4 regions of the Ensifer sp. 38_S197 genome follow, and region 2 is predicted to be linked to each of the others. Evidence: riboswitches for the same ligand, from Rfam matches in the RefSeq annotation. Region 2 holds a riboswitch; each other region holds the start of a gene.
What was found. Region 2 has a riboswitch for cobalamin ahead of cobU (bifunctional adenosylcobinamide kinase/adenosylcobinamide-phosphate guanylyltransferase). Riboswitches for the same ligand answer to the same signal wherever they lie in the genome.
Positions count from the first base shown of each region.

Region 1 (4,194 bases), 1.4 Mb from region 2:
CGGGAGCGAGCAACGGCAACTTGGCACCGTCGATGCGGCCACGCAGGCCATGCCAACCGTGGCGCGCCTCATGTCCCTCGACGATGAAGCCGAGGTTCAGCCCGGACATCTGCGTTGCCAGGACTTCGAGCTCCGAGCGGAACAAAAGATCCTCCGGCCGACGGGCGCAGGAGATGAAGGTGACGTCCGTCTCCGGCACGCAGTCCGCCATCCAGCGGGTCATCGACATCATCGGCGTGATGCCGGAGCCGGCCGAGATGAACAGGTACTTATCGCCCGGATGGCGGACGAAGCTGAAATCGCCGAGCGGCCCGAAGGCCCTCAGCTTCATGCCGGGCTTGAGATGGTCGAACATCCAGCGGGTGCCGATGCTGTCGGCCTGTGCCTTCACCGTGACCGCGATCGAGAGCGGCCGCGATGGCGTCGACGACAGGGTATAGGTGCGCATGACCGGTTCGTCCGCGACCGGCAGTTCGAGCGTCACGAACTGGCCGGGCAGGTAGCGAAACCAGGCTGGCTTCTCCGCGCGGAAGGTGAAGGTGATGACGTCGGCGGTCTCGACGACCGCCGACGTGCATTCGAGCATCTGCTGCCGGTCGATCCAGACATGCAGTTCGTCGAAATGGTGGAAGGAGGGTGCCATCTGCATGTCAGGCGACCTTCGACAACGGAGCCGCATCGCCCTCGAGGCGCTGCTCCATGAACTTGCAGTACCATTCGACGAACTGCATTACGCCGCCTTCATGCTCCGGCGAATAGGGGCCGGATTCATAGGCCGGCGACCGGATGCCGAAGGCGTTTTCCTCGACGATCTGGCGATCCTGGTCGTTGGTCTCGGTCCAGACATGGGTCAGGTCATCGAGTGTATAGTCGACGCCTTCGACCGCATCCTTGTTGACCAGCCACTTCGTCGTCACTTGCGTGAGCTCCGGCCCGAGCGGCAGCACGCGGAAGGTGATGGCGTGATCGGAAAGCACATGGTTCCAGGTGGTCGGGTAATGGAACATCAGGAGCGTGCCGATCTGCTTCTGCCGGACATCGGCTGACAGCGCGCGTTTAACGGCGGGCGCACCCGACATCGTATAGCTTTCGGCATCATCGACCAGCGGCATGCGCGCGGCGCGGAACTGGCCGGTCGGCGACATCCGGAACTCGCTCGGCAGGCCCTCTGCCTCGCATTTCGCCCAGTGAGCGGCAATCACCGGATCGTCCTTGGCGCCCTGCACCCCGGTCGCGGTCGGCGCTTCCGGATATGTGCGGCAGAGTTCAGGGTGATTGGCGGCGCAATGGTAGCACTCGCGGTTGTTTTCCCAGACGAGCTTCCAGTTGCCCTTCTCGATGATGGTGCTTTCGAAGGCAACCTTGGTCTCCCCAAGCCGGTGGGGAGCGAGATAGGGGGTGACCAGTTCACGGAAGGCCGCGAAATCCGCCGGTGTCTCCGACAGGTTGATGAAGATGTAGCCGCCGACCGTCTCGCAGTGGATCGGTTTCAGGCTGTGGGCCGCCTTGTCGAAGTCCTCGCCCATCTGGCGCGCGAAGAGCAGCGAGCCATCGAGTTCGTAAGTCCACTGATGATAGGGACAGACGAGCTTCGCCGAGGACCCCTTGTGCTGCGTGCAGACGCGGGAACCGCGGTGCCGGCAGGAATTGTGGAGCGCGCGGATCGTACCCTGGCGATCGCGGGTGACGACGACGGGAAAATCGCCGACCTGGACGGTGAAATAGTTGCCGGCCCGCGGGATCTCGCAGTCATGGCCGATGAACAGCCAGTCCTTGTACCAGATGTTTTCCAGATCCTGCCGGTAATAGTCGGGATCGATGTAGAAGGCCCGATCGAGGCTGTAGCCGTCACGCCGGCCCTTCAGCTTGCGAAGCATATCGGTCTTGGTATCCATGTCCTGTCCTCATGCGCCATGTTTCGGAGAGGCAGGACAGGAACCCGCACGGGCGCGCACCCATGCGTTTCAGGCTCCGATCCGGCTGCCCGCCGCAACCCGTTACGGTTATGTCCGTCAAGGCTGGTTTCCGGGCTCAGGAGCCGTCCTTTGCGGACCAGCCCGGCGCCTTCCCGGACGGAACCGTCCAGTGGCCTTTTGCCGAGGCTTTCGCTCCACCACCGTTGCGGGGGCAGCGCCGGGATTTGACCGGCTTCCCAATTCTCCGCCTTCCCCTCGGAAGACGACACCTTGAGCAAGGATATGTAAGCGCGGAAGGCACCCTGGCAGGCGCCGGATAGCGACATCCAATTCCAGAATGACGACACAGTGGAAACCGTCCCCCTTGAACGGAGTCGAAAATTTTTCTATTTATAAACAGATAGATAGATCAAATATTGGGCATATGCCACTTTTCGCGGCCGATATGGCGCAGGCACGGGAAGACTTCGCCCGTTTGCGACATTTTCATGAAAGTGCCGGCGCATCTTCCGCCAACGAAAGGAAATCCTTCATTAACCATAAGGCACTAGGCTTGCCGGCGGACGAAGATGTCCGGCAGGCAGATGGCGCATGGCAAAATTCAGATATTACGACGCAGCGGCCGAGAAGCCGCCGGCCGTCGTGCCGAAGACGGCGGTTCACAGCGAGTTCCTGCGCACCGGCAGGATCAACCGCCGGCAATGGGCGCCGAGCGAACGACGGTATCTGAGTTATGAGGAAGTCGCGGACAGAACCGCCAAGAAGCTCGCGACCGCCGGCGACACGACGCACAAGCGGATCAACGGCTTTCACGCCTCGATCCAGTTCCCGAAGCTGATCTTCCACCGCACGCTCGTCGGCAAGCCGCATCTCGGCTATTGCCATGTGACGGCGGCGCGGACGGCGGTCACGCCTTCCAAGTACATCACCTGGTCGTTCTATTTCGCCAATTTCTTCAGCGACCTTGGTGACGAGACCCATTTCTTCGACCGCATCCAGAGCGGCTATTCCCGCATGTATTTTGCCGTCGCGATCGAGCCGAGCGCCGAAGACGGACAGATGGTCATCAACCGCAACGTCCGCGACAACGGACTGCTCTTTCGCACCGACGACCCCAAGGTTGCTCTCAAGAACGTGCTGATGCTGGGTGCCCGGGACGACGCGCTGCGCCGCATCATCCGCAGCCTCTGAGCCAGTAACCGTTTCCCGCAAAGAAAATCGTTCTGTTTTCCCGGCACGTCCGCTAAGGAAGCGGCGGAAAGGAAACGGCATGGCAGAGATCATCGACACGGGCATTGAACCGGACCGCGCAATCGAACGCGCCTGCGCCGTTCTTGCCGAAGGCGAGCCGGTCGCCATTCCCACCGAAACCGTCTATGGCCTTGCCGCCGACGCGACCAACCCCGATGCGATCAGCCGCATCTACGAGATGAAGGGCCGGCCGCGTTTCAATCCGCTGATCTCGCATGTTTCCGACATGGCCATGGCCGAGGCTCATGTGCGCTTCGACCCCGTGTCCCGACGCCTGGCGGAAGCATTCTGGCCCGGCCCCCTGACATTGATCCTGCCGCAGCGGCCTGAGAGCACCGTGCATGCACTCGCCTCGGCCGGCCTCGACACGCTTGGCATCCGCATGCCCGACGGCTTCTCGCGGCGGGTGATCGCACGGTTCGGGCGACCGCTCGCCGCGCCCAGCGCCAATACCTCGGGCAAGATCAGCCCGACCAGTGCGGCCCATGTCGACGCCGATCTCGGCGAGAAACTGAAGCTGATCCTCGATGCCGGCCCGGCCGAAATCGGCCTGGAGTCCACGATCATCAAGGTCGACGGCGACGAGATCCGGCTGCTGCGCCCGGGCGGTCTGGATGCCGCCGAGATCGAGCGCCTGCTCGATCGTCCGGTGATCCGACCGGAAACGGCGGGCGCAACGATCGAGGCGCCGGGCATGCTGGCCTCCCATTACGCGCCGGGCGCTGCCGTGAGGCTTGATGCCACCGATGTGCGCAGCGGTGAGGCGCTGATCCGCTTCGGTGGCGACCGGATCGCCAACGAGGAACAAGCGGCCGTGGTTCTCGATCTCAGCCCGACCGGAAGTCTTCGCGAAGCGGCAGCCAATCTCTTCGACTACATGAAGCGCGCGGACGCCAGCGGCGCTGCGACGATCGCCTTCGGGCCGATCCCTTCGGAAGGGTTGGGAGAAGCGATCATCGATCGGCTGCAGCGGGCGGCGGCACCGCGCGGGTGAGCTTGCGTGCGGCATCTCCTCCGCACCGCGATT
Region 1 is NZ_JBXOVZ010000002.1:1,724,132-1,728,325, reverse strand. It holds gene AC1Z3V_RS21410 (FAD-binding oxidoreductase) at 1-649, opposite strand, end outside; gene AC1Z3V_RS21405 (aromatic ring-hydroxylating oxygenase subunit alpha) at 651-1,895, opposite strand; cobalamin riboswitch at 2,000-2,204, opposite strand; gene AC1Z3V_RS21400 (DUF6656 family protein) at 2,508-3,107, shown strand; gene AC1Z3V_RS21395 (L-threonylcarbamoyladenylate synthase) at 3,187-4,161, shown strand.
Region 1: another riboswitch for cobalamin. It lies ahead of AC1Z3V_RS21405 (aromatic ring-hydroxylating oxygenase subunit alpha); the one in region 2 lies ahead of cobU (bifunctional adenosylcobinamide kinase/adenosylcobinamide-phosphate guanylyltransferase).

Region 2 (4,194 bases):
ATCACGCCCCTGCCCGGCCACCAGATGCCGGCCTTGAGCAAGGGCTTCGCCGGCTGCGGCTTCTCCGCACCTGTCACCAGCGCCTCGGCATAATCGAGGAACAGGCCGGCATTGTCGGCGCCGCCCTCGGTGAAATAGGCCCAGAGTCGCTGGCGATCGTCCGCTGCAACCGTCGAGAACGGCTCAAGCCCCGGATCCGGCTTGTCGTCGCCGGGCAGCACCGCGATCTGGAAGCGGTGGGTGACGGCGGCCGCATACAAGGCTTCCAGCAGATAGCGGAAGTAACTGGCACCACCGAGCGGCCTAACGACGATAAGCTTCGCGTGACGCGCCGTGCGCTCGACATAGGTGTCGACCGACATCGGGTGCATCAGGCTCATGAGGCTGGCGATGCGCAGGCTGAGACCGCCGTCGCGGCGGCCGTGGGCGGCAGCGATCGAGGAAAGCTCGGTGTCGGCGGCCGAGAAAAACAGGATGTCGGCCGGCGTTTGCCCTAGGTCGATAGCCTCGTTGCCGTCGGCGATCGTTCCTTTCTGGGCGAGAAGCAGATGCATTCGTTTTGTCCGTTCGGGCAATCCCGAACGAAACGCCGAAAGCGACTTCCGTCCGGAATTGCATCATTTCAATACGTTAGATCATTTCACTCAAGGAATGATCTAGACGAGCCCGGTGATCGCAGCGCGCACCGCCGCTTCATCCATGTCGTGCAGGCCGATGACGACGAGGCGCGTGCCGCGCTTTTCGCCGGCCGCCCAGACGCGGTCGTAATACTGATCGATGCGTGCGCCGACCGCCTGGATCAGCAGGCGCATCGGCTTGCCGGGCACGTCGGCAAAGCCCTTGAGGCGCAGAACGTCGTGTTCGGCGATCACGCCTTTCAGGCGGTCGATGAAGGCAGCCGGATCAGCGACCGAACCAAGCTCGACGACGAAGCTGTCGAACTCGTCATGGTCGTGCTCCTCGCCCGCCTCGTGCTCCATTTCGTGGTGCGACTTGCGGTTGGCGATCTCGCCTTCCGTGCCGACACCGAGGCCGAGCAGGATGGCGGCGGCGACTTCGCCGTTCTTCGCCTCAATCATCGTCGGCTTGCGGCTGATGCGGGAGGCCACTTCCTCGCGCACCGACCTGATGCCGGAGGCGTCGATCAGGTCGGTCTTGTTGAGGACGATGAGGTCGGCGGCGGTCAACTGGTCCTCGAAGAGCTCCTCGATCGGGCTTTCGTGATCGAGATTGTCGTCCTCGACGCGCAGCGCATCCACCTTGTCGTGATCGTCGGCAAAGCGGCCGGCGGCAACGGCGGCGCTATCGACCACCGTGACGACGCCATCGACGGTCACTTCGCTGCGGATATCCGGCCAGTTGAAGGCGGCGACCAGCGGCTGCGGCAAGGCGAGACCCGAGGTTTCGATGATGATATGGTCCGGGCGCCTCTCGCGCTCGAGCAGCTTGGTCATGGTCGGAATGAAATCGTCGGCGACGGTGCAGCAGATGCAGCCATTGGTAAGCTCGATGATATCGTCCTCGGTGCAGGCCTCCGCACCGCAGCCCTTCAAGACGTCGCCGTCGACGCCGAGATCGCCGAACTCGTTGATGATCAGCGCGATGCGCTTGCCATCGGCGTTCTGCAATAGGTTGCGGATCATCGTCGTCTTGCCGGCGCCGAGGAAGCCGGTGATGACGGTCGCCGGGATCTTGCCGTGGCTGGCCTTCGCAGTGGTCATTTATCAACCCTTCATTTTCAGCGGCAAACCGGCCGCGACAAAGTAAACTTCAGCGGATTTCTCCGCAACGATCTGGTGAAGACGGCCGGCATGGTCGCGAAAATCGCGGGCCATGCGGTTCTCGGGCACGATGCCGAGGCCGACCTCGTTGGAAACGAAGACGAGACGCGCTTGCGCCTCTGGCAGGTAGGCGGCAAGGGCGGCGAACTCCGCTGCCATGTCGCGCTCTTCGAGCATGAGGTTGGTGACCCAGAGCGTCAGGCAATCGATCAGCACGACATGATTGCGATCATCGATGCGGTTGAGGATGCCGACGAGGTCGAGCGGCTCCTCATGCGTCGTCCAGCCATCGCCGCGGCGGGCCTTGTGGTGGTCGATCCGCTCGCGCATTTCGTCGTCCCAGGCGCGGCCGGTCGCGACATAATGTTTTGTGAGCCCGGACGCTTCGACGAGCTTCTCGGAAAAGCTGGATTTTCCGGAACGGGCGCCACCGAGGACCAGAACGGGTCCGGCGCTGGAGATGCTCATCGCCGCCGCCTCAACACGCCGCGGTCAGCGGCAGCTGGCAACAATCGTTCGGCGCGCCGGCGGCGCGGTCGGGAAAATATCTGTGAGCCAAAACAACCTCCGTGATGGCGTTGGAGACCGCGGGTCTCCTCGGGCGGAATGCCCATGCCGGATGGCAGGTCTCCTGGCTCACGGCGTCACGGCTTCCCGCATCGCCTCGCCCGTAAGGGCGAGGTTCCGATGTCAGGACCCGAGCGGCCCGCCTCACCTTCCCGGCGCTTTCCGGTGCCACAGCGAACCTTTGCACGTCGTCTCCGACGCGAGGGCGCTGTGGGCGGTCTCGTGAAAGGCGGACGATTCGTAGAAGAAGAGGCGTCCAACCCGGCTGATCACGATGCCACGCCAGTGGCTTTTCCGGCTCGTTTCCGAATTGCCGCGATTGCCCCATGCAATCGCACGGCAAGCCTAAGCTCCGAGCCCGATGGCGAACCCTGACCGTTCTACAGTCGCGGGGTCGGCTGCGATAAGGATGCCCGATTTGGGTCCATCCGTCACATTCCCAATTATTCCCCCGCATCGCCACGACGAGGGGGAACCATCCAACACCTGATGATTAGGAAGCGGCCGGGGCAAAGTCAATCGACGCTTGCGACACCTCCCCGGCCTCGTTGCGCCGCGCGACGATTTGTCGGCACGGAATGGGCGGGCCGGAGTACGCCCTAAAGGATAGCGCATCCGCCTGAGCTTTCACCCGGTACGTCTTTTCGCTCTCATCTTGCGCCAAAGCACTATCAGAATGTGCCAATATGCCATCAAGCTCTGGCGCGTCCGTATTCCCATGTGCAGAAAAGAGGGGAATAATGAACTCAAAATTGCAGGCGACCATGTCAAACCGCCTTTATCCCGTGGCCAGATCCATCACCCAGGTGGCCAAGCTGCTGAAAATCTCCGCCGAACAGGCGTTGCGCCGGGCCGGGCTGCCGCGTGATATTCTTCGCAACGAGGGCAAGGGCCTGACGCCCGCCCAGGTGTTCGCCCTGTGGCGCGCCATCGAAGCCGAGGCTGACCGGCCCGATCTGCCGCTCTATCTGAGCAAGCTCTTTGCCCACGCACCGTTCACACCGGCAATGTTCTCTTTCTCGTGTTCGCCGGACGTGCGCATCGGGTTCCAGCGCCTGTCGGTGTTCAAACCGCTGATGGGGCCGATGAAGCTGGAGGTCTCCGAGGATGACAGCGGCCTGCATATCGAGATCGGTTCGGTGGACCCGGCTGTTCCGGCCCCGCCGCAACTGGTCTGGTTCGAGGCCCTCTACCTCCTGGAATCCGCCCGCTGTTACACCGCGGAATTTATCCAGCCATCGCACGTCCAACTGCCCGAGTTGACCAATCTGGGCGAGGACGTGTTGGAATTCCTGGGCTGTGAACCGGACCTTGGCGGCGGAGCGCGCCTCTCCTTGCGCAAGGAAGATGCCGATCTGCCGCTGATCACCGAAAACGAGGAATCCTGGCCCGAGTTCGAGAAAAAGTTGCGCCGCGAGATGGAGGCACATGAAACCGACACTCCCATCGTGCTGCGCGCAAAGCGGGTTCTGCATGACATGCTGCCGTCGGGCGAGGCCAATATCGAGGCGATGTGCAGGCGGCTGGCCATGTCGAAACGCACCCTGCAACGGCAATTGAAGGAGGAAGGTGAAACCTTCCAGACGGTGCTGGCATCGACCCGCGCGGAACTGGCGATGCACTATCTCGGCGAAGACGGGCTGAACGTCGAGGAAATCTCCTATCTCCTGGCCTACCGCGAGCCGAACTCTTTCTATCGCGCCTTCCAGGGCTGGACCGGCATGACGCCGGCCGAAGCGCGGGGAATGGTGGCGCACTGAGAAGTCCGATCAGGATCAGGGAAACGGGTGCGATCCGGCTTCCGTTTTGCATATGCGCCAGGAGATAGGGATTTGGCGCGTTCCGA
Region 2 is NZ_JBXOVZ010000002.1:3,095,165-3,099,358, forward strand. It holds partial or broken gene AC1Z3V_RS27995 (cobaltochelatase subunit CobN) at 1-554, opposite strand, end outside; gene cobW (cobalamin biosynthesis protein CobW) at 657-1,721, opposite strand; gene cobU (bifunctional adenosylcobinamide kinase/adenosylcobinamide-phosphate guanylyltransferase) at 1,725-2,249, opposite strand; cobalamin riboswitch at 2,695-2,843, opposite strand; gene AC1Z3V_RS28010 (helix-turn-helix transcriptional regulator) at 3,089-4,108, shown strand.

Region 3 (4,194 bases), 160 kb from region 2:
TCCTGATGGATTTTTGATGGATTCTTGCCCTATATCATGTTTTGCCGCCGCCTATGTTCGTGCTCATCAAGATGTTCCAGGGGAGGAAACGGGATGAAGACCGACAACGGTGCGAGGCAGCGGGTGGAGCGTGTCTGGCTCACGGAGGAGGCCTGCGATATCGAGGCGTTCCGGGCGGAAGTCGAACGGCGCACCAACCTGGCCGACTATCCCTATGCTTCAGGCTGCGACAAGAACGTGCTCGTCTACAACAGCGCCGACCTGATTGCCGCCTGTGACAATGCCGAAACGCGGCGAGCGGTGCTTGCCGAAATCTGTGAAGCGCTGGCAACCGGCCCGGGTGTGGCGGTCTTCAAGCGCGCCTTCGCCGATACGGCCGCAATCGACGTCGCGAGCGCCGTCTTCGACGGGATCATCGAGGAGCAGCATCGCAGCAACAGCGGCGGCGGTGATCACTTCGCCAAGCCCGGCGCCAACGATCGCATCTGGAACTCGCTGGAAAAACACTGCCTGAAGGCGCCCGAGAATTTTGCGGCCTACTATGCCAATGCGATCATAGCGCTCGTCAGCGAGGCCTGGCTCGGGCCGAACTATCAGATGACGGCGCAGGTGAACCGCGTCAATCCGGGCGGCGCGGCGCAATCGGCACACCGGGACTACCATCTCGGCTTCCAGACCTCCGCGGTTATCGAGCGATATCCGGTTCATGTGCACAAGCTTTCGCCGATGCTGACGCTGCAAGGCGCGGTCGCCCATTGCGACATGCCGCTCGAAAGCGGGCCGACGCTGTTCCTGCCCTATAGCCAGACCTATGTGCCGGGCTATCTGGCGCTCAACCGGCCGGAGTTCCGCGCCTATTTCGACGAGCACCACGTGCAGCTTCCGCTCGAAAAGGGCGATGTCGTCTTCTTCAACCCTGCGCTCTTCCATGCCGCCGGCAACAATCGCTCCGCCGATATCCGCCGCGTCGCCAATCTCCTGCAGGTGTCCTCGGCTTTCGGTCGGGCGATGGAGACGGTCGACCGGCTGACGATGAGCGCGACGCTCTACCCAGCCTTGAAGACGTTGCTGGCGAAGGGCAAGCTGACCGAGGCGGAAGCCGCCAACGCCATTGCATCCTGCGCCGAGGGCTATTCGTTTCCGACCAATCTCGACCGGGATCCGCCGCTCGGCGGCCTGGCGCCGAAGACGCAGGCGCAGTTGATGCGCGAGGCACTGGCCGCGGGAACGAGCGAGCAGGACTTTCAAGCGGCACTCGATGCACAGGCACGGCGCAAGCTGAGCTGACGGTTCAGTCTCACATTTGACGGGTTCCCGATGCGCTGCGCTCGGGGCCCGTACCTGTTTCACACGATCATTTCCGAGGGAGGAATTCGATGAAAGGACAGATGCAAGGCAAGATCGCCATCGTCACCGGTGGCACGCAAGGACTGGGCGCAGCGATTGCCGGCCTTTTCGCCGAACGCGGCGTCGCTGGCATCGTCATTTGCGGGCGCAATGCCGCCAAGGGGCGCGCGAAGGCGGAGGAAATCGGCAAGGCCAGCGGCGCGAAGGTCGTCTATGTCGAGGCCGATCTTGAAAAGGTGGAGCACGCGCGGAAGGTCGTTGCCGCCTGCGATGCGGAGTTCGGCCGGGTCGATGCGCTGGTCAATGCTGCGGCCATTACCGATCGCGGCACGATCCTCGACACGACACCGGAGCTCTTCGACCGGATGTTCGCCATCAATGTAAGGGCGCCCTTCTTCCTGATGCAGGAAACGGTGAAGGTGATGCGGCGCGAGCGGACCGAAGGCACGATCGTCAATATCGGTTCCATGTCGGCGATGGCCGGGCAGCCCGTCATCGCGGCCTATTGCGCGTCGAAAGGGGCTCTCGAAACGCTGACCAAGAACACGGCCTACGCGCTGTTACGCAACCGCATCCGCGTCAACGGCCTGAATATCGGCTGGATGGCATCCGAAGGCGAAGATCGCATCCAGCGCGAGTTTCACGGAGCCGCCGCGGACTGGCTCGAAAAGGCGGCCGCCAGCCAACCGTTCGGCAGGCTCGTCGATCCGGTGGAGGTGGCGCGCGCCTGCGCCTATCTTTCTTCGGCCGAATCCGGGCTGATGACCGGATCGATGATCTGCTTCGACCAGTCGGTCTGGGGCGGCTATGACGGTTCGCCGCATCCGGTGGCGCCGCTTTAGATCACGGTGATCGATCCTTATAAGTAGAGCGGGATGCGGGCGGAAAACCGCCGGCACTTTTCCTCATCCCGCCCTGACGGGTGCTTGTCTTTCCCAGGCGGCTGTGCCCTTATGGCGCCGTCAGGTGCCCGCGCGAGCGGGAGAATCGGGAATCCGGTGTCATTCCGGAACGTGCCCAACGCTGTGACGGGGACGGTTGCCTCTCGAAGTGCCTTGAATTGATTCAAGGTTTTGCCACTGGATCTTCAAGCGATCTGGGAAGGTGGGGCGACCGGTTGAACCGAAGTCAGAAGACCGGCCTGGCGAGATAGACCGAACCCCGCGTGGACGGCGGGAGGTTTTCGCATTGTTGGGGATCGAACGATGCTGACTGAACCGAAGGGCGGCCTTGCGGCTGCCGGTGCCTTTTCGCTGGAAGAGCGGGAGGCCGTCTACCGCGCCATCGAAACACGCCGCGACGTGCGCGATGAATTCCTGGACAAGCCTTTGCCCGACGAACTGGTGAAGCGGCTGCTGACGGCGGCGCACAGCGCGCCGTCCGTGGGTCTCATGCAGCCCTGGAACTTCGTGCTGGTGCGGGCGCCGGAAACGCGCGAACGCATCTGGCAGGCCTTTCGCCGTGCCAATGACGAGGCGGCGCTGATGTTTGCGGAGGAGCAACAGGCCAAGTATCGATCACTGAAGCTCGAAGGCATTCGCAAGGCGCCGCTCAGCATCTGCGTCACCTGTGATCGCACGCGCGGTGGCGCCGTCATTCTCGGCCGCACGCACAATCCGCAGATGGATGTCTACTCGACGGTTTGCGCCGTGCAGAACCTGTGGCTTGCGGCGCGCGCTGAAGGGGTCGGCGTCGGCTGGGTCAGCATCTTCCACGAGGCGGAAGTCAAGGCGATCCTCGGCGTCCCCGATCATATCGAGATCGTTGCGTGGCTCTGCCTCGGCTATGTCGATCGTCTCTATCAGCAGCCCGAGCTGGCGGTGAAAGGATGGCGCCAGCGCCTGCCGCTGGAAGAACTGGTCTTCGAGGAAGGCTGGGGAACTGCAGCGACGGATCGTACCGACATCAATTCTGGACCGGTTGATAGGCCGGTCCCTTCGGGTGCTTGAGGTCGATCGAGGTTTCTTCGTTGGGCAGGAAGGTCGGGCCGACGACGCGCACCTTGTTCTTGGATGGGTCGTATGGGCGCTCCTCGGGCGGCGCCTTAGCGGTCGTGGCATCTGCCGGTTTCTTGGTTTCGATGACCACGATTGACGACTGGTCATCGCCGGTCATCGTACCGGTCGCTTTCGGCGAGGTCGCGGCCGTCTGCGGTATCTGGCAGCCGCACATGCCGGGTTTGCTGATGCCGCGGGTGCGATAGGCGAAGGCATTGGGCATTTCGGTATAGGGCCGGCCGGTCACGGCCGAGACCATCTGTTCGCTCTCCTCCGTGTTGAGGTCGTGGAAGTAGAGCTCCGTTTCGGCGCCAGGGCAGCGCGCCCGGCAGGCCTGTTCGTCACGCGGGAAGTCGGCGGGTGTCGCATCCGAAGAGATCGGGAAGAAGGCGCCGTCGCAGGTGCGCACGCACATGGTCCGCAACGTCCCGCGATAGTAGCCGTCCTGCGGCGCATAACCGTCTTCGCCCTGCCCAAGCATTGGCCCGTAGGCGTCGTCAGGCGGCAGATCGGCGATGATGTTGCGGTGCGTCTCCGGCTCTTCGGGTTCGACGCTCGCAAAATAGTCGCGGTCGCTGTAGCAGCCGTTGATCTCGAGCGCGGCGACGATACGGCGACGGGTGTCTTCGCTGCCGCCGGCGACGATCTGCTCACGCTCCGATTTCAGCATGCGCAGGTTGTCTTCCATCTCGGCGATGAGGCTGTCGAGCTCGCTGCAGGTGTCGGGGTCTCCGCCGTCGAAGGTGGCGACGCTGCCGCCACCGCAGCCCGCGCGCCGGCGATCGTTCTTCGCCCGGCGCAACTCGATGTTCTGGCGTGAGATGGCGCTGGCATAGTCGCGGGCGTCGGC
Region 3 is NZ_JBXOVZ010000002.1:2,931,952-2,936,145, reverse strand. It holds gene AC1Z3V_RS27255 (phytanoyl-CoA dioxygenase family protein) at 94-1,287, shown strand; gene AC1Z3V_RS27250 (SDR family oxidoreductase) at 1,377-2,189, shown strand; cobalamin riboswitch at 2,295-2,506, shown strand; gene bluB (5,6-dimethylbenzimidazole synthase) at 2,553-3,296, shown strand; gene AC1Z3V_RS27240 (DUF2865 domain-containing protein) at 3,253-4,194, opposite strand, start outside.
Region 3: another riboswitch for cobalamin. It lies ahead of bluB (5,6-dimethylbenzimidazole synthase); the one in region 2 lies ahead of cobU (bifunctional adenosylcobinamide kinase/adenosylcobinamide-phosphate guanylyltransferase).

Region 4 (4,194 bases), on a different contig from region 2:
ACCATCTCGCGATACTTCTCCGTTACCGAAATCTCGGTCAGCGGCATGCCGTAGACGCGCTCAACATCATAGGGCGAGAACAGATACATGTCCTCGTTGTTGCGGGCGAGCTCAAAGGTGATGTCCGGGATCACGACGCCGAGGGACAGCGTCTTGATGCGGATCTTCTCGTCGGCATTCTCGCGTTTGGTATCGAGGAAACGCATGATGTCGGGGTGGTGGGCATGCAGATAGACGGCGCCTGCGCCTTGGCGGGCGCCAAGCTGGTTGGCGTAGGAGAAGGAGTCTTCGAGCAGCTTCATGATCGGGATGATGCCGGACGACTGGTTCTCGATCTGCTTGATCGGTGCGCCCATCTCTCTGATATTGGTGAGCGACAGCGCCACGCCGCCGCCGCGCTTGGAAAGCTGCAGCGCCGAATTGATCGCGCGCCCGATACTCTCCATGTTGTCCTCGATCCGCAGCAGGAAGCAGGAGACGAGCTCGCCGCGGCTCTTCTTGCCGGCATTGAGGAAAGTCGGTGTCGCTGGCTGGAAACGGCCGGAAATGATCTCGTCGACGAGATCGCGGGCAAGCTGCTCGTTGCCGCGCGCCAGCGTCATCGCCACCATGCAGACGCGATCCTCGTAGCGCTCCAGGTAGCGCTTTCCGTCGAAAGTTTTCAGCGTATAGGAGGTGTAATATTTGAACGCGCCGAGGAAGGTCGGAAAACGGAACTTCTTGGCATAGGCGTGGTCATAGAGGTCGCGCACGAAGTTGAAGGAGTACTGGTCCAGCACCTCCTGTTCGTAATAGCCCTCGGTCACCAGATAATCGAGCTTTTCCCTAAGGTTATGGAAGAAGACCGTGTTCTGGTTGACGTGCTGGAGGAAGTACTGTTTCGCCGCCAGCCGGTCCTTGTCGAGCTGGATCCGGCCCTCTTCGTCATAGAGGTTGAGCATCGCGTTCAGTGCGTGATAGTCCAGCGCCGCTTCCGTCGCCTTCAGGGGGTGTTCGCGTGTTGTGACGTCCAAAATCGTTCCATCCCGTTTTTGACATTAGCGACGTCTTCGTCCGTTCCGATTAGCTCGAAACGATAAAGATAAGGCACGCAGCACTTGGCCGAGATGACGTCGCCGGCGACCCCGTAGGTCGCGCCGAAATTGCTGTTGCCCGCGGCAATTACGCCGCGGATGTGAGAGCGGTTGCCCGCGTCGTTCAAGAAGCGGATTACCTGTTTCGGCACGGCACCCCGGCCGTCGTCGCCGCAATAGGTGGGCACGACCAGCACATAGGGTTCGGTGACGGTAAGCGTATCCTTACCTTCCGCGAGTGGTATGCGCTTCGCGCGAAGGCCGAGTTTTTCGACGAAGCGATGGGTGTTTTCCGAGCGGCTGGAAAAATAGACGATAAGCCCCACCGCCTGTCTCCTCTAAGAAAGCGTGCTGATCTTGTCGGGGCGGAAACCCGCCCAGTGTTCGGGGCCGGCGACGACGACGGGGAGCTGCATGTAGCCGAGGCCCTTGACCGTCTCGAGTGCGTCCTGGTCGACGGAGATATCAATGACCTCGTAGCTGACGCCCTGGCGATCGAGGGCCCGATAGGTCGCGGTGCATTGGACACAGGCGGGCTTGCTGTAGACGGTGATGTTCATTTCTTCCTCGTTTGGTCGGCTGGATAGGGGCAAGAGAAGGCACGTGGACACGCGACCGCGATCCGGCGAAATGCGGGGGCTGTCATGGCTGTGGCTTGCTCGGATATGGAGCCCGGGCACGCCTCTTCTTCAGCTGCGCGGGAAACCGCGCCTCTTGATTGGCGAGTGATAGGATTTCGATGACGCAGACATGACTTCACCCCGAAGCTTTCGACAGGCTGCCGGGGAGACGTCGAGACGATCAGGCAGGCTCATCCTGCCGTACTCAACCCCTCCGGACACCCCGCCCGTGGACGTTTGTTGCTCGAGGCAGGTCTCCTGGCTCACGGGTCGACGCTTCCATCCCGACCTTCCCGAGGCCTCATGCCTCAGTGGTCCAATTCCGGACAGTTGCTCGCCGTCTACAGTTGCGGGGGCAGCTACGGGATAGCCGGGCGGAAAGCCGCCGGCGCACCGTATTCCCGTCTTAGCTCCCAATCCTTGCGAATCGGAAGAACCTCGAACACTAGATATAGTATCTGATCGCAAATTTGCGTCAATAGGTGCGCGATGTCAAAGACCCGGTGCGGAGGGTCGTTTCTTTCTCGGTATGGATAACGGGAAGTAAACGGCAGACTGCAGCGGAACCTACTGGGGGAGGCTTGTTGGCTTCAATCTGGCGCGCTCCGCCAATGTGCGTCGTGGCGCCGCCGCGGCGATTGCGAGGATTCTGGCCGAAGGTCTCTGCGGTGTGGTCCGCTCGATCGCGGGATGCTGCACCAGAAGATCCGGACAGGTTCTGTCTCGGCAATCCATCAGTCGCAAAGCGAGATGCTGACGTCCCTGTTTTCGCCGGGCTGCGCGCGCGGCGAGATCGTCACGGCTGGCAGCGTGTTGGTGCGGTCCCTCTTTGGTGAGGGTTTCGGCCCGGATGACGTGTCTTCCTTCGACCAGTGCCATGGATCGGCAACGTCGCCGACGCGCGCGCGGATGGTCTCGTGATCCCGCGTCAGGCCGATATCCCGGAGCTGGAATTCGCTGAACGTATCGATGGCGATGGTCGAGTTGAGGGCGCTCCCGGCCTGCTTCAGGACATGAAGGATCGTTGATCGCACTGCGTTAAGCATTGCTATCCTCTTTGTTTTCGCTGTTGTGTTCGCCAAAAAAGTGAGGAATTTTGCTGCTTCGCGCAAAGCGATTTCTCGCATGCTGGCATAAAGAATGCTTATCTCAGCGCCATGAGCAAGATACCTCCCATGAGTGCGGTGCGCGCCTTCGAAGCCGCCGCCAGGCACCTGAGTTTCACCCGCGCGGCCAAGGAACTCGGGATGACTCAGGCTGCCGTCAGCTACCAGATCCGGCTGCTGGAGGAGCGCATCGGCACGCCGCTCTTCGTGCGGCTTGCGCGCGAGGTGCGGTTGACGGCCGCCGGGCGGCAGTTGGCGCCGAAGGTGACGGAGGCGATCGATCTGCTGGGCGCGGCCTTCTCCGAGATTGCCGACAAGACCGAACATCACCTGCACATTTCCGTGCTTCCGACCGTCGTTTCGAGCTGGCTCGGCCCCAGGCTCGCCTCGTTCCAGACCGCCCAGCCGAACATCAGCATAAGGGTGCACATGTCGACCGATCTGGTCGACTTCAAGCGCGACGCCATCGATCTTTCAGTGCGCAGTGGCAGCGGCGACTGGCCGGGCAACGACGTGTTCCCGCTGTTCCCGATCGATTACATGCCGGTCTGCACCCCGTCATTCCTGGAAAAGCACCAGCTGAAGCATCCGTCGGATGTTCTGCGGGTGCGCCGATTCGGCAACGCCAGCTGGTGGCGGCGGTGGATGATCGAGACCGGCGTAGAGCCGCCGGAAAGCAACGGCACGGAGCTGATCTTCGACGTCCAGGCGATGGATGTCGCGACCACCCTGGCGGAACATGGCATCGCCATTGCCGTATCAACCTTCCTGATGGAGGAACTGAAGAGCGGCAGGCTCATTCGGCCGTTCGAACATGTGGTCAGGGACGGTCGCGCCTATTGGCTGGTCTATCCGCAAAGCAGCCGGCGGCAGAAGAAGATCCAGGCCTTTCGCGACTGGATCATTGCCGAGGCGGACGCGTCGAACGCGCTGCTCGCGATCGCGATGGATGATGCGAGGTCGGTATCCCCTCAGGCCGTGGTCGGCGCAAGTGCGCTCATGAAGCCTGAATAGGTCTTGCTGAGCGGTGATGCATACGAACCGCGCTTGCTGGTCATAAGTCCTTGCGACACCAACGCCTCCGCCTGCTTGACGGCGGCGGAGACGCCATCGATTACCGGAACGCCGTAATCGGCTTGCAGGTCCCGGGCAAGGTCTGCCATGCCGGCGCAGCCGAGCACGATCGCCTCGGCGCCGTCCTGAGTAAGTGCCAGTTCGATCTCGCGTCGCAGTTTGGCAAGGGCGTTCGAGGCCTTGTCTTCCAGTTCGAGCACCGGAATATCGGCGGCGCGCACCTTGGCCCTGCTGTCCATGCCGTAGTGCCGGACGAGATTCTCGATCAGGACGCGGGAACGTTCGAGCGTCGTGACCACAGTGAAGCGTTGCGCCAACATG
Region 4 is NZ_JBXOVZ010000001.1:983,893-988,086, reverse strand. It holds gene nrdE (class 1b ribonucleoside-diphosphate reductase subunit alpha) at 1-1,013, opposite strand, end outside; gene nrdI (class Ib ribonucleoside-diphosphate reductase assembly flavoprotein NrdI) at 983-1,399, opposite strand; gene nrdH (glutaredoxin-like protein NrdH) at 1,412-1,633, opposite strand; cobalamin riboswitch at 1,925-2,149, opposite strand; gene AC1Z3V_RS04430 (hypothetical protein) at 2,428-2,739, opposite strand; gene AC1Z3V_RS04425 (LysR substrate-binding domain-containing protein) at 2,869-3,813, shown strand; gene AC1Z3V_RS04420 (aspartate/glutamate racemase family protein) at 3,771-4,194, opposite strand, start outside.
Region 4: another riboswitch for cobalamin. It lies ahead of nrdH (glutaredoxin-like protein NrdH); the one in region 2 lies ahead of cobU (bifunctional adenosylcobinamide kinase/adenosylcobinamide-phosphate guanylyltransferase).